DNA from 4 places in the Solwaraspora sp. WMMD1047 genome. Region 4 is predicted to be linked to each of the others. Evidence: riboswitches for the same ligand, from Rfam matches in the RefSeq annotation. Region 4 holds a riboswitch; each other region holds the start of a gene.

Region 1 (4,045 bases), 1.0 Mb from region 4:
TCGCCGGCGAGCCGGTCCACCCGGGCCGGGTCGGTGACCGGCCGGGCCCGGCCCGCCACGTACGCCTCGTCGTCGCTCTCCTCCGGTGGGAACGAGTGCAGCGCGTACCGGCCGTCGCGTTCGAGGTCGCGGCGCTTCGGCGAGTCCACCACGAAGCAGAACAGCCCCTCGTCGGTGATGACCGGGGAAACCGGGTGCACCCGGGGACCGCCGTCGGCGCGGACGGTCGCCAGGTAGCCGAGACCCGGGCCGTACTGCTGCATGAGGAGACGGATCGAGTCGGCGAGCCGCGGCTCGTCGGAGGCGAATTCGGACCAGGATGCCATGCGGTGATTCTATCGAACATACGTTCGATTCGCGACCCCGGCCCTGACCAGGCCGGACCGTGACCGCTCGGTATGGTGGCACGATGCTGCTCTCCGACCGCGACCTCGCAGACGAGATCAAGGCCGGCACGCTGGCACTCGACCCGTTCGAACCCGAACTGGTGCAGCCGTCGAGCATCGACGTCCGGCTGGACCGGCTGTTCCGGGTCTTCAACAACCACCTCTACACGCACATCGACCCGGCCGTGCAGCAGGACGACCTGACCTCGGTGGTCGAGGTACCCGACGGCGAACCCTTCGTGCTGCACCCGGGCGAGTTCGTGCTCGCCTCCACGCTTGAAGTGATCTCGCTGGGCGATCAGCTCGCCGGCCGGCTGGAGGGGAAGTCGAGCCTCGGCCGGCTCGGCCTGCTCACCCACTCGACCGCCGGCTTCATCGACCCGGGCTTCTCCGGCCACGTCACGCTGGAGCTGTCAAACGTGGCGAATCTGCCGATCACGCTCTGGCCGGGCATGAAGATCGGCCAGCTCTGCATCTTCCGGCTCGCCTCACCGGCCGAGCACCCGTACGGCTCGGCCATCTACGGGTCGCGCTACCAGGGCCAGCGGGGGCCGACGCCGAGCCGCGCCTGGCGCAACTGGCGGGTCTGGCCGACCACCCGCTGACGCGTGGTGGCCGGCCAGCATCCGCGAGACGTCAGCCCGGTCGGCCGTAGCTGTGGATCGGGGAGGTGTCGACCTTCTTCATCTTCACCGGTTCGCCCGCCTGAGGGGCGTGCACCACCCAGCCGTTGCCGACATACATCCCGACGTGATGCAGGTCGGCGTAGTAGAAGACCAGGTCACCGGGGCGCAGGTTGGCCCGGCTGACACTCGGCACGGCCTGGCGCTGCTTCGCGGCGTTGTGCGGCAGACCCACGCCGGCCTCCGCCCAGGCGGCCAGCATCAGACCGGAGCAGTCGTACGAGTTCGGCCCGGACGAACCCCAGTAGTAGGGCTTGCCGATCTGGGCACAGGCGAACTTGACGGCGACGCCGGCCTTCCCGCCCGGGTAGGTGGCCGGGCAGGGCGCCGGCCGCAACGGACCGGCCGACCCGTTGCCGTACGCGGTCAGCCGCATCTCCTGCAACTTGTCCACCTCGGCGTCGATCTGCTTCTTCTTCTTGGCCAGTTCCGCCTCGGTCTTGGTCAGCTCCGCGACGAGCGCGTCCAGCGGGGCCTTCTCGGCGGCGTACTTGTTCTTGAGCTCGACGACGGTCTGCACGTCCTGCTGCTGCCGCCGGGCGAACTGGTCCAGCACCGTGAGCTGGTCCATCAGGTTGCTTGGCGAGCCGGTGGCCAGCACCGCGTTCAACGCCGACGCCCGGTTGTCCTTGTACGCCTCGACGGCGAAGTCGCCGACCCGGTTCATCGCCAGGTCGATCTGCAACTGCAGCGGCTCGATCTTCTTGTTGAGCGCGGCGACCTGCTTCTTCTTGACGGCCAGGTCCTGGCGGGTGGCGTTGTGCCGTTCGATGATCGGCTCAAGCGAGTTCCACGCCTCGTCGATCTGCTTCTCGATCTCGGGAACCGATGGCTGGGCGGCGGCCGGGGCGGCGCCGAAGAGGGCGACGGTGAGGCCGGCGACCGTGGCGAGCACGGGTGTGATCAGGGACCAGCGGCGCGGGCGGGACCGGGCGGCGGCCTGGGCCACCGGAGCGGGTCGCGACCGCGGGGCAGGGGTTGCCACCGGAGTCGGTACTCCTTCTTCCGTGACCGCCTACCGGGTTAGCTGACGGGTTCGGGCGGGAAGGAAAGCGCCCTACCGCAGGTTCGCGGATTCACCCCGGACTTCGTGGGTCCCCGGTTCGCCTGGCGACGATTCGGCGGTGTCGAGCCGATGCCGCCCGGCTGGGCGACCTGCTGCCGACTCGACGGCACCCCAGAGTAGGGAAAGCCGTTATCGCAGCGCAACCCTTGATGTCAATCGATTCGTTGCGTAGATGGTCGACTGCGGACAGTTGCATTATCCGGCCGGAAAGTCCGAAAAGCCCGCCACGGTCGGGCGGGCTTTTCGGCTATGGAACTTTCAGCCGACGCGTTTGAAGCCCGCGATCGGCATTGCGTCGATCTGCTGCATCTGCACCGGTGTCCCGGAGCGCGGCGCGTGCACCATGATGCCGTTTCCGACATACAGCCCGACGTGGTGCAGGTCACTGTAGAAGAAGACCAGATCTCCCGGTCGAGCATTCGCGCGACTCACCGTACTGCCCTGATTCCACTGCGCACCGGTGAAATGTGTCAGCGATACGCCGGCCTTGCCCCACGCGTACTGGGTCAGGCCGGAACAGTCGAACGAACTTGGACCGGTGGCACCCCACACGTACGGCTTGCCGATCTGGGCGCACGCGGTCCGCACCGCGACACCGGCCGGTCCGCCGATGTACGTGGCGGGGCAGGGCCCGATCCGCTGTGCCGCGCCGGAGCCGGTGTAGCCGGCCGCGGTGAGCCGCAACTGCTCCAGCCGCTTCATCTCCGCGTCGATCTGCTTCTTCTTCGCGGCCAGCTCGGCGTCCTGCTTGCGCTGCTGCTCGATCAGGTCGTCCAGCTTGCGCTTCTCCGCGTCGTACTTGTCGCGGGCCGCGACCACCGCGGCGATCTGCTCCTGCTCGTCGCGAGCCAGCCGGTCCAGCAGCGCGAGCTGGTCGGTCAGGGTGCTGGCCGAGCCGGTGACCAGCAACGCGTTCAGGTCGGAACCGGGGCCGGTCTTGTAGTAGCGGGACGCGAGCCGGCTCATCTTGTTCATCGACAGCTCAGCCTGCAGCGCCAGCGGCTCGATCTTCTCCGCCAGGTCGGCGGACTTCTTCTGGTTCGAGCGCAACTGACTGCGTACCTTGTTGAACTGCTCGATGGTCGGTTCGAGCTGCTCCCACTGCTTGTCGAGCTGCGCCTCGATCTCCTCGATCGAAGGTGCGGCCGTGGCCGGTGTCGCGGGCAGCAGACCGACACAGACCAGCGCGGCGAGTGCCAGCGCGCCGAAAACGGCGCGGGACCGGCGGGGGCGACCGGCGGGCACAGGATCAGGGGTACGACGTTGAAAGGGCACAAGTGCCACTGGCAGCGACTCCTCTGTTACCGACCGCGGGCGCCTTTCGGAGGGGGACGAAGGGCGACGTGCCACAGCGGTCGGTGCCCCACAATAGGGAAGCTTTGATGCCGAATCAAGACATCGGATTCCGGTCCTGATGCGGTCTCGTGGCGGCCCGGATACGGTCGGATCATGTCGACGCTGACGCTCGCGGAGGAACTGCTGCTGCTCGTCTACAACGACGAGGGAACCGCCGAGCTGAGCAATCCGGCCCTCTCGCACGGGCTCGGCGGCTCGGTGCTGCTCGACCTGACGCTCGCCGGGCGGGTCGACGTGGCCGACAAGAAGGTGACCGTGACGGACCCGGCCCCGACCGGCGAGCCGCTGCTTGACGACGCGCTGCGCCGGATCGGCGAGGCGAAGAAGCCGCGCTCGCCGAAGCACTGGGTCAACCGGCTGGGCAACGGCCTGGACGAACGGGTGCTGGACCGGTTGGTTGATTCCGGCATCCTGCGCCGCGAGCGGGACAAGGTGCTCTGGGTCTTTCCGCGTACCCGCTATCCGGCCCCGCACGGGGTGCAGCCGCCGGTGGAGACGGACCTGCGGCAGCGGCTCGCCGCGGCCGTGACCGGCGACGGACCGGTCGAGCCGCG
Region 2 (4,045 bases), 1.4 Mb from region 4:
CCGGCCCGCTGCAATATGGCAGCCGCGGCCAGTCCGCCGATGCCGCCCCCGATGACTGCCGCGTTTCCCGTCATGGAGGCGACGGTACTACGGATGTAGTTGCTGTGACTACGGATGTAGTTGTTAGGGTGAGCACATGTCCAGGCAGGAGGAGTTGGCCGACGCGGCGATCCGGGTGCTGGGCCGGCGTGGACTGCGCCAGCTCACCCACCGGGCGGTCGACGCTGAGGCGGCCCTACCCGCCGGCTCCACCTCCAACCGCTACCGGACCCGGGACGCACTGCTGCGCGCGGTGGTGGAGCGGCTGGCCGTTCTGGACCGCGCCGACTGGGCCCAGCTCGCCCCGCCCGGCGGACCATCCGCATCGCCCGGCGGGAGCCGGCCGGTGGCCGGGCTGGTCCCGGCGTTGGTGGACTTCGTGCGGCTGGCGCTGGCCGACGGGCGGGACCGCACGATGGCCCGGTACGCGCTCAGCCTGGAGGCGGCGGTCAACCCCGAACTCGCCGCCGAACTGGCCCGCGGCAGCGCCGAGATCCGCAGCTGGGCCACCCCGTGGCTGCGCGCCGCCGGCTCGACCGATCCGGACCTGCACTGCCGCCTGATGCTCGACTACCTCGACGGCGTCCTGCTGCACCAACTGGCCTACCGGGACCCGGACTTCGACCCCCGACCCGGCATCGAGACCATCCTCCGTGCCCTGCTCACCCGGTGATCGCAAAGGATCCGGTGCACGACAGCACACCGGATCCTCCGCGATCACGGATCAGTTCATCGACAGGTGTACGTGGTTGGTGTGGTCGCCGGACGGCGTGCCGTCGCCGTTGTACGCCCGCCAGCCGCTGCTCGGCAGCCAGATCTGCCGGAACCAGATCACATAGAGCACCCCGAGCCGACTCGCGTTGTTGACGAAGTACGCCGCCAGGTTGTTGCCGTAGGTGCGGTCACCGCCGGTGGCCGTACCCTCGAAGCCGTTCTTCTGGGCGGCGAAGTCGCACGCCTTGCCCTGCGGGTGCTCGCCCGAACCGCCGCTGCGGAAGCAGGAGACGAACCGCGTGAAGCCGGCCGCCTTGGCCTGCTTGAGGGCGTTGAGCGTCCGCGGGGTGATGCACCCCGAGGTGGTCGGGTCGTTGAGGCTGCAGGACTCGTTCGGGAACGAGCCGTCGGAGTTACGCGCCACGGCCCGGGCGCGGGCCGAGTTGGAGCCGCTGACCCCGCCGCTGGGGCCGCCGCTGCCGACCGCCGCCAGCGCCCGCTCGGCCTGCTGCTTGCGCTTGGCCATCACCTCGACCTGCTTCTTCTCCTCGGCGACCTCGGCGTCGATCGCCGCCTTCGCCCGGGTCTGCTGCTCCTTGGTCTCCTGGAGCTGACGCAGTTGCCGGTCCTCGTTCGCGGCCACCGAGTCGAGGGTGGCGGCCCGGTCCAGGAAACTGTCCGGTGAGTCGCTGGCCAGCAGCGCCGACACCGGCCCCAACCGCCCGGTGCGGTAGGCCCGGCCCGCCAGGTCGCCGAGCTTGCGGTTCTGCTCGGCGAGGTCGGTTTCGAGTTGCTTGAGCAGCTCGGTGAGCTGCTTCTGCCGCTCGGTCGACTTCTTCAGCGCGGCCTGCGCGTCGAGGAAGCCCTTGGACGCCTCCTGCAGCGCCTTGCGCAGGCTGTCCGAGCCGCCCTCGTCGAAGTCCTGCTGGGCGAGGACCGGGGCGGCGAGTGGTGTCGCGGGTCCGGCGGCGACCGCCGTGCCGGTGCTCACCAGGGTGGCCGCCAGGCCGACCGTGACGGCGGCGAACAGCCGGGCCGCCCATCGGGTGTTTCGGCGCGACGCGGGTCTGGCGGCCCGGCGCGCGTGCGCATGTCGTACGGATGCCAGTGCTGGCATTGCCACGTCCTTCCGTCAGCCGCCGACCGGGTTAGCTGACGGGTTCGGGACGGAAGATCCCTACCGCTTTCGCGGATACACCCCACGTACATGGTTCCCCGGCTCGCAGGACGCGATTAGGCGACGACCACCGCAGGCGCCGTGAGGGCGCCGCCCGGCGGCGGCCGTCGCCGAGCCTACCGGCTGTTATCCGGCTCTCTCAGGTGAGAAGGGGCGAATTAAGACGTAGCTAAGCCGGGCGGTGAGCGCCGTCACCAGGTCGTCGGGCCGCAGCCCCCGGGGGAGGTGCCCGGTTCGACCTGCAGGGTCGCGTGCTCGATGTGGAACTCCTCGGTCAGCGCCGACCGGGCCGCGGTGAGCACCGTGCCGACCTCGGCGTCGGGGTCGATGGTCAGGTGGGCCGAGGCCACCTCCATCCCCGAGGTCAGCGTCCACACGTGCAGGTCGTGCACGTCGGAGACGCCGGGTACGGCGCAGAGCCGGGACCGTACGGCCGGCACGTCGAGGTGCTCCGGCGCGGCCTGCACCAGGATGCGTACCGCGGCCCGGCCGAGCCGCCAGGTCCGGGGCAGGATGAACAGCCCGATCCCGACCGCGACCAGTGGGTCCGCCCACCACCATTGGGTGGTCGCGATCACCACGGCGGCCACGATCACCCCGACCGAGCCGAGCAGGTCACCGAGCACCTCCAGATACGCACCCCGCATGTTGATGTTGTCGCGGGCGCCGGACCGGAGCAGGGCGAAGGCCACGATGTTGGCGAGCAGGCCGGCGACCGCGACCACCAGCACCGGGCCGGCGGTCACCTCTGGTGGGTCGTCGAGGCGGCTCACCGCCTCGATCAGCACGTAGACCGCGACGCCGGAGAGCAGTACGGCGTTGGCGAGCGCGGCGAGCACCTCCAGCCGGTAGAGGCCGAAGGTCCGCTGCGGGTCACCCACCGCCCGGCGGGCCGCGGTGATCGCCGCCAGGGCCATCCCGATCCCGAGTACGTCGGTGAACATGTGCCCGGCGTCGGAGAGCAGTGCCAGCGAGCCGGTGAGCAGGGCGGTGACCGCCTCGACGAGCATCAGGGCGGCGAGCAGCCCGAACGCGGCCCAGAGCCGACCCCGGTGCTGGTCGGCGGCCCGCGAGGCGGCCCCGCCGTGGTCATGACCTGCGCCCACGCTCACACCATCCTCGATCAGGCCGACTCGGTCCAACGTATGCTGACATTGCTATGTATGCAACTGTGAGTGCGGTCACCCGGCTGGCCCTGGCATCATCGGAACCGGCCCGCAACGAAACCCGTAGATGCCTGCCGACCCCGGGCCCGAAGGGACTGCGATCATGCGTCACCGCGGACGCAACCTGCCGGTCAACCGCCGCACGCTGCTGATCACCACCGCCCTCGCCGTCACCGCCGCCGGACTGCCGGCCGCCCCGGCCGCCGGAGCCCCGGCCATCACCGGGCCGGTCTTTCCCGACAGCTTCCCGCTGCCACCCGGTTTCCAGCCGGAGGGGATCGCGATCGGCTCCTCGCCGTACGCCTTCTTCGGCTCCCGGGCCACCGGCGCGATCTACCGCGCCAGCCTGGTCACCGGCCGGGGCGAGATCATCAACCCGGGACCGGGTACGCCCTCCCTCGGCCTCAAGATCGACAAGCGGCTGCGGCTCTTCGTCGCCGGCGGGACCGGCGGCGACGCCCGGGTCATCCACGCCCGCACCGGCGAGCTGCTGGCCAGCTACCGGCTCGCCGACGGGGCCAGCTTCGTCAACGACGTCGTCCTGACGCCGGGCGGGGCCTGGTTCACCGACTCGACGAACCCGGTGCTCTACCGGCTGCCGCTGGACCGGGCCGGCCGGCTGCCCGGCCCGGACGGCGTCGTCCGGGTGCCGCTCACCGGCGACATCGCCTACGGCACCGGGATCAACGCCAACGGCATCGTCCGGACCCCCGACGGCACCGGCCTGCTGATCGTGCAGTCCGGCACCGGCCTGCTGTTCCGGGTCGACCCGCGCACCGGGCTGACCCGCACCGTCGACCTCGGCGGGGAGTTGCTGACAAACGGCGACGGCCTGCTGCTCGACGGGTGGACCCTCTACGTGGTCCAGAACCGGATCAACACCGTCGCCGTGCTCGGCCTGGACCGGGCCGGCACCCGCGGCCGGCTGCTGACCCGCCGGACCGACCCC
Region 3 (4,045 bases), 560 kb from region 4:
GTCGTGGACCTCGGCCACCCCGTCCACGTTGCGCAGGGCGCGTTCGACCGCGGCGACGTCGAGGTGCTCCGGGGCGGCCTGGACCAGGATCCGCAAAGCGGCCCGGGCCAGGGACAGGGACCGGGGCACAATGAACAGCGCTACCGCGACGGCGATGATCGGGTCGGCGTACCACCAGTCGGTCGCCCAGATCACCCCGGCAGCGGCGATCACCCCGGCCGAGCCGAGCGTGTCACCGAGCACCTCCAGGTAAGCGCCGCGCACGTTCAGGCTCTCCGTGCTGCCCGCCCGCAGCAGGGCGAACGCGATCAGGTTCGCGGCCAGGCCGGCCACCGCCACCGCGAGCATCGGTCCGGCCTTGACCTCGGGCGGCTCGCCGAAGCGGCTGACCGCCTCGATCAGCACCCACCCCGCCACCACGCAGAGCAGTACGGCGTTGGCCAGGGCCGCCAGGACCTCCAGCCGGTACGAGCCGAAGGTCCGTTGCGGGTCGCCGCCGCCCCGGGCCGCCCGACGCACGGCGTGGATCGCGGCCAGCGCCATCCCGATGCCGAGGACATCGGTGAACATGTGCCCGGCATCGGACAGCAACGCCAGCGACCCGGTCAGCAGGCCGCCGACAACCTCGATCACCATGAACACAGCCAGTAGGGCGAATGCCGTCCACAGCCGGCCCAGGTGTTTCTCACCCGCGCTGCGCGCTGCGTGATCGTGCCCGGCGCCCATCGATTCCTCCCGACCTTGCTTCCGACGACCCCGTCAACGTATGCGTACATTGCAATAAGTGCAACGGGCGGAGCTGTCGCTCAGACAGGCGTAGCCCGGATCCGCGGGTCGCCGCCAGCGCCGTTCACGCTGGCCGGGGTGACGACACGGCGGTCGGGTCGGCGGCGGCGCGATCGTGTCGTAACCTGTCGGCATGAACCGAACCGGCGGACCGCGTGCTCGTGCCGCGCTGCCGCCGTGGTTGACCGCCGTGCTCGCGTTGACCGCAGTGGCGCTGCTACACGCTGTGCAGTGCGCGTCCGGTGCCGCGGCGCCGTTGCTGGCGACGTCGACCCTGCATCAGGTGGCGGTCAGCATCGACGGGCATGGGGCCGCGACCTCGGCCATGCCGGTCGGGGCGGCCACGGCCGTGTCGGTCAGTGCGTCGACGGGCTCCGGAGTGCAGGTCGACACCGGTCAGGGTGCCGGGCACAGCGAGATGCCGTGCGGACCAGGGCTGGCCGCCGGGACATGCCTGATGTTGCTGGTGAGCGCCGCGGTCGGCCTGCTGGCACGCGGGCGGCCGGGCTGGTCGTCGCCCGTCGTCGACGAGTTTCGGACCCTTGCTGGGTTCACCCGGTGGCGGGCGTCGCCGGACCTGGCGCAGCTGTGCGTGCTGCGTACGTGATCGACTCCACCGGCATCGACTCCACCGGCGCGTAGCCCGCGTTCGAGGTCGTACGCCTGAGCCCGCCCGGCCCTGCTGGGGCAGTTTCTCGGGAGCGTGGCCAGGGCCACGAGACCAGCGGGCGCTGGCCGATCCCGCGTGTCCTGTCCGCGGCCGCCGCGCCCGGTGGCGCGCGGAACCACGCGACGACGACATGGTTGCCGCGTCGAGTCCGGACCCCGCACGCGAGCCGTCCGTGGATACAGCCGGTGGCCCCCGGAGGCCACCCGTGGCCGAGAAAACAGCCTGCACGTCCACCCCTTCGAGTCAGAGGAGGACGAGCCCATGCGAGGGCCTCGTCACCGACACACCCACCGAGGCCAACCCGGGTACGCCGCGGCATTGTCGACGCGCATTGGAGCCGACATACGCGGCCCGGCCGCCGTCCGGCGGTCATCGCCAACGGCGCCGACCGGCCGTCCGGAGCGATCATGATCCCGGCGGACGCCCACCCGGTCCCCCCGCAGGCCCGGAACCCACACCCACAGTCAACACAACCTCACCCTCTTAATCATGAATTAGAAACATCTATCACTATTGATCATCGACTCACATCACCGACGGTTACCTCCGACGCGCGCCGGACGGCGCCTGTCGAACCGCCGCCCAATCGCCGTCTTCGGCGAGCCGGGGAACCACGCCCGTGGGGTGAATCCGCGTTCGCGGTAGGGATCACTTCCATCCCGAACCCGTCAGCTAACCCGGTCGGCGGCCATCGGAAGGGAGAATGGTGACCACGCCCCCGAACAGGTGGCTCACAGCCACCCTGGCCGTCCTGGCCACCGCCGCGCTGCTGGCGGCCCCGCTCGGCTCCCAGGCTGCCGCGGCGCAGCCCAACGGCAACGCCACCGCCGACGAGGACGGGCCGCCCCCACTGCTGCGCGACGTACTCGACCAGGCCGGACGGACCTACCTGGACGCCAAGGCCAAACTCGACCAGTCCACCAAGCGCCAACTGATCCTCAACCTCGAGCTGCGACGGGCCGAGAACCGGCTGGCGAAACTCGCCCCGCAGGTCGAGCAGATCGCCGCCCGGTCCTACCGGACCGGCCGGATCGGCGCGGCCGCGATGCTACTCAACAGCGCCTCACCTGACTCGTTCCTCGACCGGGCCGCAACTCTCGACGAACTCAACATGGTCAACGGCAAACGGGTCGCCGAGCTCGCCCAGGCCGTCGACGACGCCGCCCGGGCCAAGGACGCCATCGACGCCGAAGTCCGCGACCAACGCAAGCAGGTCGCCGTGATGAACGCCCAGAAACGGGAGGCGGAGAATGCCCTCGCCCTGGTCGGCGGGCGGTCCCTCACCGCCGGGTTCGTCGCGGCCACCTCACCGGTCGCCCGGGCGGCGCCGCGCACCAGCAGTGGCGGATGGCCGAACGAATCGTGCAGCCAGGACGACCCCACCACCGCGGGTTGCGTCACCCCCCGCACGCTGCACGCCTACAAGGAGACCAAACGAGCCGGCTTCGACCGGTTCGTCGGCTGCCACCGGTCCGGCGGTCCGTTCGAGCACCCCAAGGGCCGCGCCTGCGACTGGTCCCTCCGCAACAGCGGTTTCACCCCCGCCCGCACCCAGAACGAACGCACCTACGGCAACAATCTCACCGCGTTCCTGGTCCGCAACGCCGACCGCCTCGGCATCCTCTACGTCATCTGGAACCGCCAGATCTGGCTACCCGCCACCGGCTGGAGGTCATACAGCGGGGCCAGCGACCACACCGACCACGTCCACATGTCCATGCTCTGACCCGGCCGCCCCGGTGTGCACCCGCGCACCGGGGCGGCCGTGGCACCAGACCAGGCGACCTCCGGTCACGACCCCCAGGTAAATCCCACCATCACGACGGTCGACCACGACCACGAGAAATGACCCGCCGGAAGGGACCATCGGAAAATGACGGTACGCAGAAGTGCTCGACTCGCCACCGTGCTGACGACGTTCACACTGGCAGCGACCGTGGCCACGCCGGGCTGGGCGCATGTCGAAGTAAGCGCCGACAAACCACAGGCGGGCGCCCGCGACGTCACCCTCACCTTTGTCGGCGAAGCCGAGTCCACCACCGCGGGAATCACGTCCGAACGTGTCGTCCTGCCCGCCGGCCTGAAACCCCAGGACGTGACCCTCGCCCGCGCACCCAAAGGATGGGAACTCAGCCCCAACCAGGACGGATTCACCGTGGCCGGGCCCGCCCTGCCCGTCGGCGACGACGTCACGTTCGCTGTCACCGTTGCTCAACTACCCCCCGACGCCGTAACCCTCGCCTTCAAAACCGTCGAGACCTACGAAAACGGCAAAGTGTCCCGATGGATCGAGATCCCCACCGCGGGCGACCAGGAACCGGACAATCCCGCCCCCGTCCTGTCCATCCGCCCGGCCGCCACACCACAACCCGAACCCACCACCGCCGCACCCACCGCCACGACACCCACCATCGCGACGACACCGCCGCCGGCCGCCGCACCCGCCGGCGACGACTCCGCCACCGGGGCGGGCGGGCCACTACTCGCCGGCTTCGGCATCCTCGCGGTGATCCTCGCGGCAGTCGCCGCCGTGGCCGTCCGACGCCGCCGGACACCGCGATAGCCGCAAGACCGTCCGAGGAAGCATGG
Region 4 (4,045 bases):
GTCCTGGTCGCACTCGCCGCGAACGGTCCCACCACCGCACTGCTGACCGCCGCCGCGGTGATCACCGTCCAGCAGCTGGAGGGAAACCTGCTGGAGCCCCTGATCATGAAACACCAGGTCCGGCTGCACCCGGTTGTCGTGCTGGTGGCGGTGACGGCGGGCACCCTCACCGCCGGCATCCCCGGCGCCTTCGTGGCGGTACCGCTCACCGCGATCGTCTACCAGGTGGTCAGGACGGTGGCGGACTGCCGTCGGGCCACCGGCCTGCCGGAGCCGCCCTGACCGGCCGGGCCAGCCGGGCGGCCAGTTCGTCCCCGGGCAGGTCCACGCCGTAGACCGGGGAGCCCGGCTGGTGCCGCCGACCGCCGTCGGCCAGCCCACCCGCGTCGACCGGTTCGAAGCCGACCTGCTCGACCAGGTCGAAGACCCGGCGTTTCGCAGTCGGGTCGTCGCCGGAGACCGGAATCCCGTACCGCCACATCGCCGACGACTGGCGACCGTACTCGACCAGGTGGTGGGCGCGGATGGCGTTGAACGCCTTGACCACCCGGGCGTCGGGCAACCGGGCCTGGAGCAGCTCGCTGGAGGTGGTCCGATCCGCGTCCAACGCCGGAAGGTGGCCGTCCCGTTGCGGGTAGTAGTTCCCGGTGTCGATGACGGTCCGGCCCGGCACACCGCCGGTGGGCAGCTCGTCGTACCGGCCGACCGGCACCGCCACCACCACCAGGTCGCCGTAGCCGGCGGCCTCCTGGGCGGCCACCGGGTGCAGCAGCTCTCCCAGCTCGTCGACCAACCAGCGCAGTGTTTCCGGCCCGCGTGAGTTGGCGATCCCCACCTGATGGCCGGCTTCCACGAAGAGCCGGGCCAGCGCCGCGCCGACCTGGCCCGCGCCGATGACGCCGATCCGCATGCCACACCTCCGGTGTCTCAGGCCCTGGCCGGCAGCCGTTCGACGAACCAGCCGGCGGCGGCGTCGGCGACCTGTCCGAGGGTGCCCGGCTCCTCGAACAGATGACCGGCGCCGGGAATCGTGCGCAGTTCGACCGGACCGGACAGCATCGGCATCGCCGCCTGGTTGAGCTGCCGGACCTGCTCGTCGTCCCCGCCGACCAGCAGCAGGGTCGCGGCCCGTACGCCGGTCAGGGCCGCACCCGCCAGATCCGGCCGACCGCCGCGGGACACCACCGCCGGCACCGTCATCGGCCGGGCCGCCGCGGTGACCAGTGCCGCGGCCGCTCCGGTGCTGGCGCCGAAGAGCCCGATCGGGCCGGGGACGGTCGGCCCGGCGGCGGTCACCAGCCAGTCGAGCACGCCGGTCAACCGGTCGGCGAGCAGCCCGATGTCGAACCGCAGCCGGCCGTCCCGGCTGTCCTGCCGGGCCTCTTCCTCGGTCAACAGGTCCACCAGGACGGTCGCCAGGCCGCGCCCGTTCAACACCTGCGCCACGGCCAGGTTGCGTGGGCTACGTCGGGAACTGCCACTGCCGTGCGCGAAGAGCACCGTCCCGACCGCCGGCTCCGGGCTCCGCACGTCGGCGTCGAGCTGGTCCGGTCCGACCGGCACGGTCGTCCCGGTCACCGTCACTTCCATCCGCCCCGGATACCCGGCCGGTGTCGTTCCAAGCCCGGCCGGTGCCGATCCGGCCGGCATTCCTGGTCCGGGGGTGTTTGTGGGCGGTGTCGGCGGGAACGCGGCTGCCGGACCCGATCGGTCCGCCCTCGACGCGCCGACCGGTCGGCCGGCCGGCAGCGCCGGGTATCCCCGGCCCCGACGTGGGCCCAGCAACGAGGTGAGGGTGGTCCCATGACCCGCCGAAACTCCACCGGACCGAAGCAGCACCGGGACAGGGCAGGACGACCGGACGGCACCGATTCGGCCGGCAACGGGAAGGACCGCCGGAACCGGCCCGGCCAGGACCAGCCGGACCACGACTGGGCGGACGACGCGGCTCAGGCGCGCACCGCCGACGACCCACGGCGGGTAACCCCGCATGACCGTTCCGGAGTGCCGTCGACCGGCGACTCACGCTGAGCGGTTAGTCGGTAGCAAAAGGACACCACATCAATCCGGAATGCTACCCAAAGTTGTTGTCAGGTAACGCGTTTCCCCAGCGAAAACAGCACCTTTGCGTTCTCTCCCGCCAATGCGTGTAGATCCGGTAAGCTGGCCGCGGTCTCCGCCCGGTGGCGCCCCTCGGTGCCGGTGGGGACCGCCGCCTAATCGCCGACAAGGCGAGCCGGGGAACCAGGTAGGTGGGGTGAATCCGCAGTAGCGGTAGGGGTTGTTCCGTCCCGAACCCGTCAGCTAACTCGGTAGGCGGCCGCATGGGAGGAACGTGAATGACGGTATCAACACGTCAGCGGTTCCCGCTGGCCATGGCTCTGCTCGCCGCCATCGGCGTGCTGGCCGGCGCCGCACTCAGTCCCGGTAACGCCGCGGCACAGGAGTCCGGCGAACCGGGCGGCGAAGGTGGCACGCCACTGCTGCGCGACGTCCTCGAGTCCACCGGTCGCGGCTTCGTGGAGGCGAAGAACGCGGTGGCCAAGTCGCAGGAGCGGCAACTGAAGCTCACCCTGGAACTGCGCCGGGTCGAGCAGCGGATCGCGGACCTCGAACCCGAGGTGGCGCAGGTCGCAAGCAACTCCTACAAGACCGGTCGCATCGGACCGGCGATGCTGCTGCTCAACAGCGCGTCACCGGACGACTTCCTGGAGCGGGCCCAGAACCTCGACCTGATGGCGATGCGCGACAACAGCAAGCTGCGCGAGCTCAACGAGGCGCTGGAGCAGGCCACCCGGGCGAAGGCGGCGATCGACGCCGAGGTGGCCGAGGAGAAGAAGCAGCTCGCCATCATGACGAAGCAGAAGCGGGAAGCCGAGAAGGCGCTCGCTCTGGTCGGCGGCGCGGTCACCGGCGGCTTCGTGGTGGCCACCTCCCCGGTGGCCCGGCAGGCACCACGCAACCGGGACGGATCCTGGCCGCCGCAGTCCTGCAACCAGAACGACCCCACCACCTCGGGGTGCATCACCCCGCGTACGCTGCACGCGCTGAAGGAGACCAAGCGCGCCGGGTTCGACCGGTTCGTGTCGTGCTTCCGCTCGGGCGGTCCGTTCGAGCACCCCAAGGGCCGGGCCTGCGACTTCTCGCCGCAGCGGAGCGGTTTCGGCGGGGACGCGACAGGTGCGGCCAAGACCTACGGGAACAACCTCACCGCGTTCCTGGTCCGCAACGCCGACAAGCTCGGGGTGCTCTACGTGATCTGGTACCGGCAGATCTGGACTCCCTCAGCGGGTTGGCGGGCGTACAGTGCGGCGTTCGGCGACCCGTCCAGCGACCACACGAACCACGTACACCTGTCCCTGCTGTAGCCGGCGGGCGAGAGCGTCCAGAAGCGACAGACGCCTACCGGCCCCGGGAGTTCCCGGGGCCGGTAGGCGTTTCGTCAGGGCCGGTCGGCGAAGCGTTGGGCCGGCGCCCGGCCGCGCGGCTGCTCCGGCGCCGGTCCCACCGGCGGGCAGGGCGGGTTGGCCAGCGTCACCGGCTCGGCCGCGGTGACCACCGCCACCTCGCCGTGGTGGCGGATCTCGATCGACGACTCCGCGCCACCGTTGCGCAGCGTGTAGGTGCTCTCGTCGCGGCGTACGTCCACCCGCAGCCGCAGGCCGTGCCACATCAGCGCGAACTCCAGCCGGTTGATCCGGCTGGGCAGCCGGGGCGCGAACGAGAGCACCGCGTCATGGTCACGCAGTCCACCGAGCCCGGCGACCAGCGCGATCCACGCGCCGGCCAGCGACGCGACGTGCACCCCGTCGCGGGTGTTGCGGTTGATGTCGTGCAGGTCCATCAACGCCGCCTCGCCCAGGTAGTCGTGGGCGAGCTCCAGGTGACCGACCTCGGCGGCGATGACCGCCTGGGTGCACGCCGACAGTGACGAGTCGCGCACGGTGCGGCGCTCGTAGTAGGCGAAGTTGCGGGCCTTCTGCTCGGCGGTGAAGGCGTCCCCCCGCCAGTGCATCGCCAGCACCAGGTCGGCCTGCTTGACCAC

Evidence for each region. A riboswitch is a leader RNA that binds a small molecule or an ion and turns the genes downstream of it on or off. The one in region 4 is predicted to bind cyclic di-AMP.
Region 1: it holds a riboswitch for cyclic di-AMP, as region 4 does, so the genes downstream of both, O7627_RS35750 (NlpC/P60 family protein) here and O7627_RS31225 (hypothetical protein) in region 4, are expected to answer to the same signal.
Region 2: it holds a riboswitch for cyclic di-AMP, as region 4 does, so the genes downstream of both, O7627_RS24700 (hypothetical protein) here and O7627_RS31225 (hypothetical protein) in region 4, are expected to answer to the same signal.
Region 3: it holds a riboswitch for cyclic di-AMP, as region 4 does, so the genes downstream of both, O7627_RS33640 (hypothetical protein) here and O7627_RS31225 (hypothetical protein) in region 4, are expected to answer to the same signal.

What each region holds. Positions count from the first base shown of each region.
Region 1 covers NZ_JARUBL010000001.1:7,833,525-7,837,569, forward strand. Annotated here, with positions in the region: partial or broken gene O7627_RS35740 (pyridoxamine 5'-phosphate oxidase family protein) at 1-326, opposite strand, end outside; gene dcd (dCTP deaminase) at 410-991, shown strand; gene O7627_RS35750 (NlpC/P60 family protein) at 1,023-2,054, opposite strand; cyclic di-AMP (ydaO/yuaA leader) riboswitch at 2,067-2,203, opposite strand; gene O7627_RS35755 (NlpC/P60 family protein) at 2,394-3,380, opposite strand; gene O7627_RS35760 (GPP34 family phosphoprotein) at 3,585-4,045, shown strand, end outside.
Region 2 covers NZ_JARUBL010000001.1:5,415,700-5,419,744, reverse strand. Annotated here, with positions in the region: gene O7627_RS24710 (FAD-dependent monooxygenase) at 1-74, opposite strand, end outside; gene O7627_RS24705 (TetR/AcrR family transcriptional regulator) at 137-712, shown strand; gene O7627_RS24700 (hypothetical protein) at 764-1,870, opposite strand; cyclic di-AMP (ydaO/yuaA leader) riboswitch at 1,875-2,003, opposite strand; gene O7627_RS24695 (cation diffusion facilitator family transporter) at 2,122-3,036, opposite strand; gene O7627_RS24690 (superoxide dismutase) at 3,200-4,045, shown strand, end outside.
Region 3 covers NZ_JARUBL010000001.1:7,369,795-7,373,839, forward strand. Annotated here, with positions in the region: gene O7627_RS33630 (cation diffusion facilitator family transporter) at 1-726, opposite strand, end outside; gene O7627_RS33635 (hypothetical protein) at 920-1,393, shown strand; cyclic di-AMP (ydaO/yuaA leader) riboswitch at 2,026-2,159, shown strand; gene O7627_RS33640 (hypothetical protein) at 2,163-3,182, shown strand; gene O7627_RS33645 (DUF1775 domain-containing protein) at 3,363-4,019, shown strand.
Region 4 covers NZ_JARUBL010000001.1:6,813,069-6,817,113, forward strand. Annotated here, with positions in the region: gene O7627_RS31210 (AI-2E family transporter) at 1-282, shown strand, start outside; gene O7627_RS31215 (NAD(P)-binding domain-containing protein) at 230-910, opposite strand; gene O7627_RS31220 (hydrolase) at 928-1,590, opposite strand; cyclic di-AMP (ydaO/yuaA leader) riboswitch at 2,204-2,336, shown strand; gene O7627_RS31225 (hypothetical protein) at 2,340-3,368, shown strand; gene O7627_RS31230 (glycoside hydrolase family 65 protein) at 3,443-4,045, opposite strand, start outside.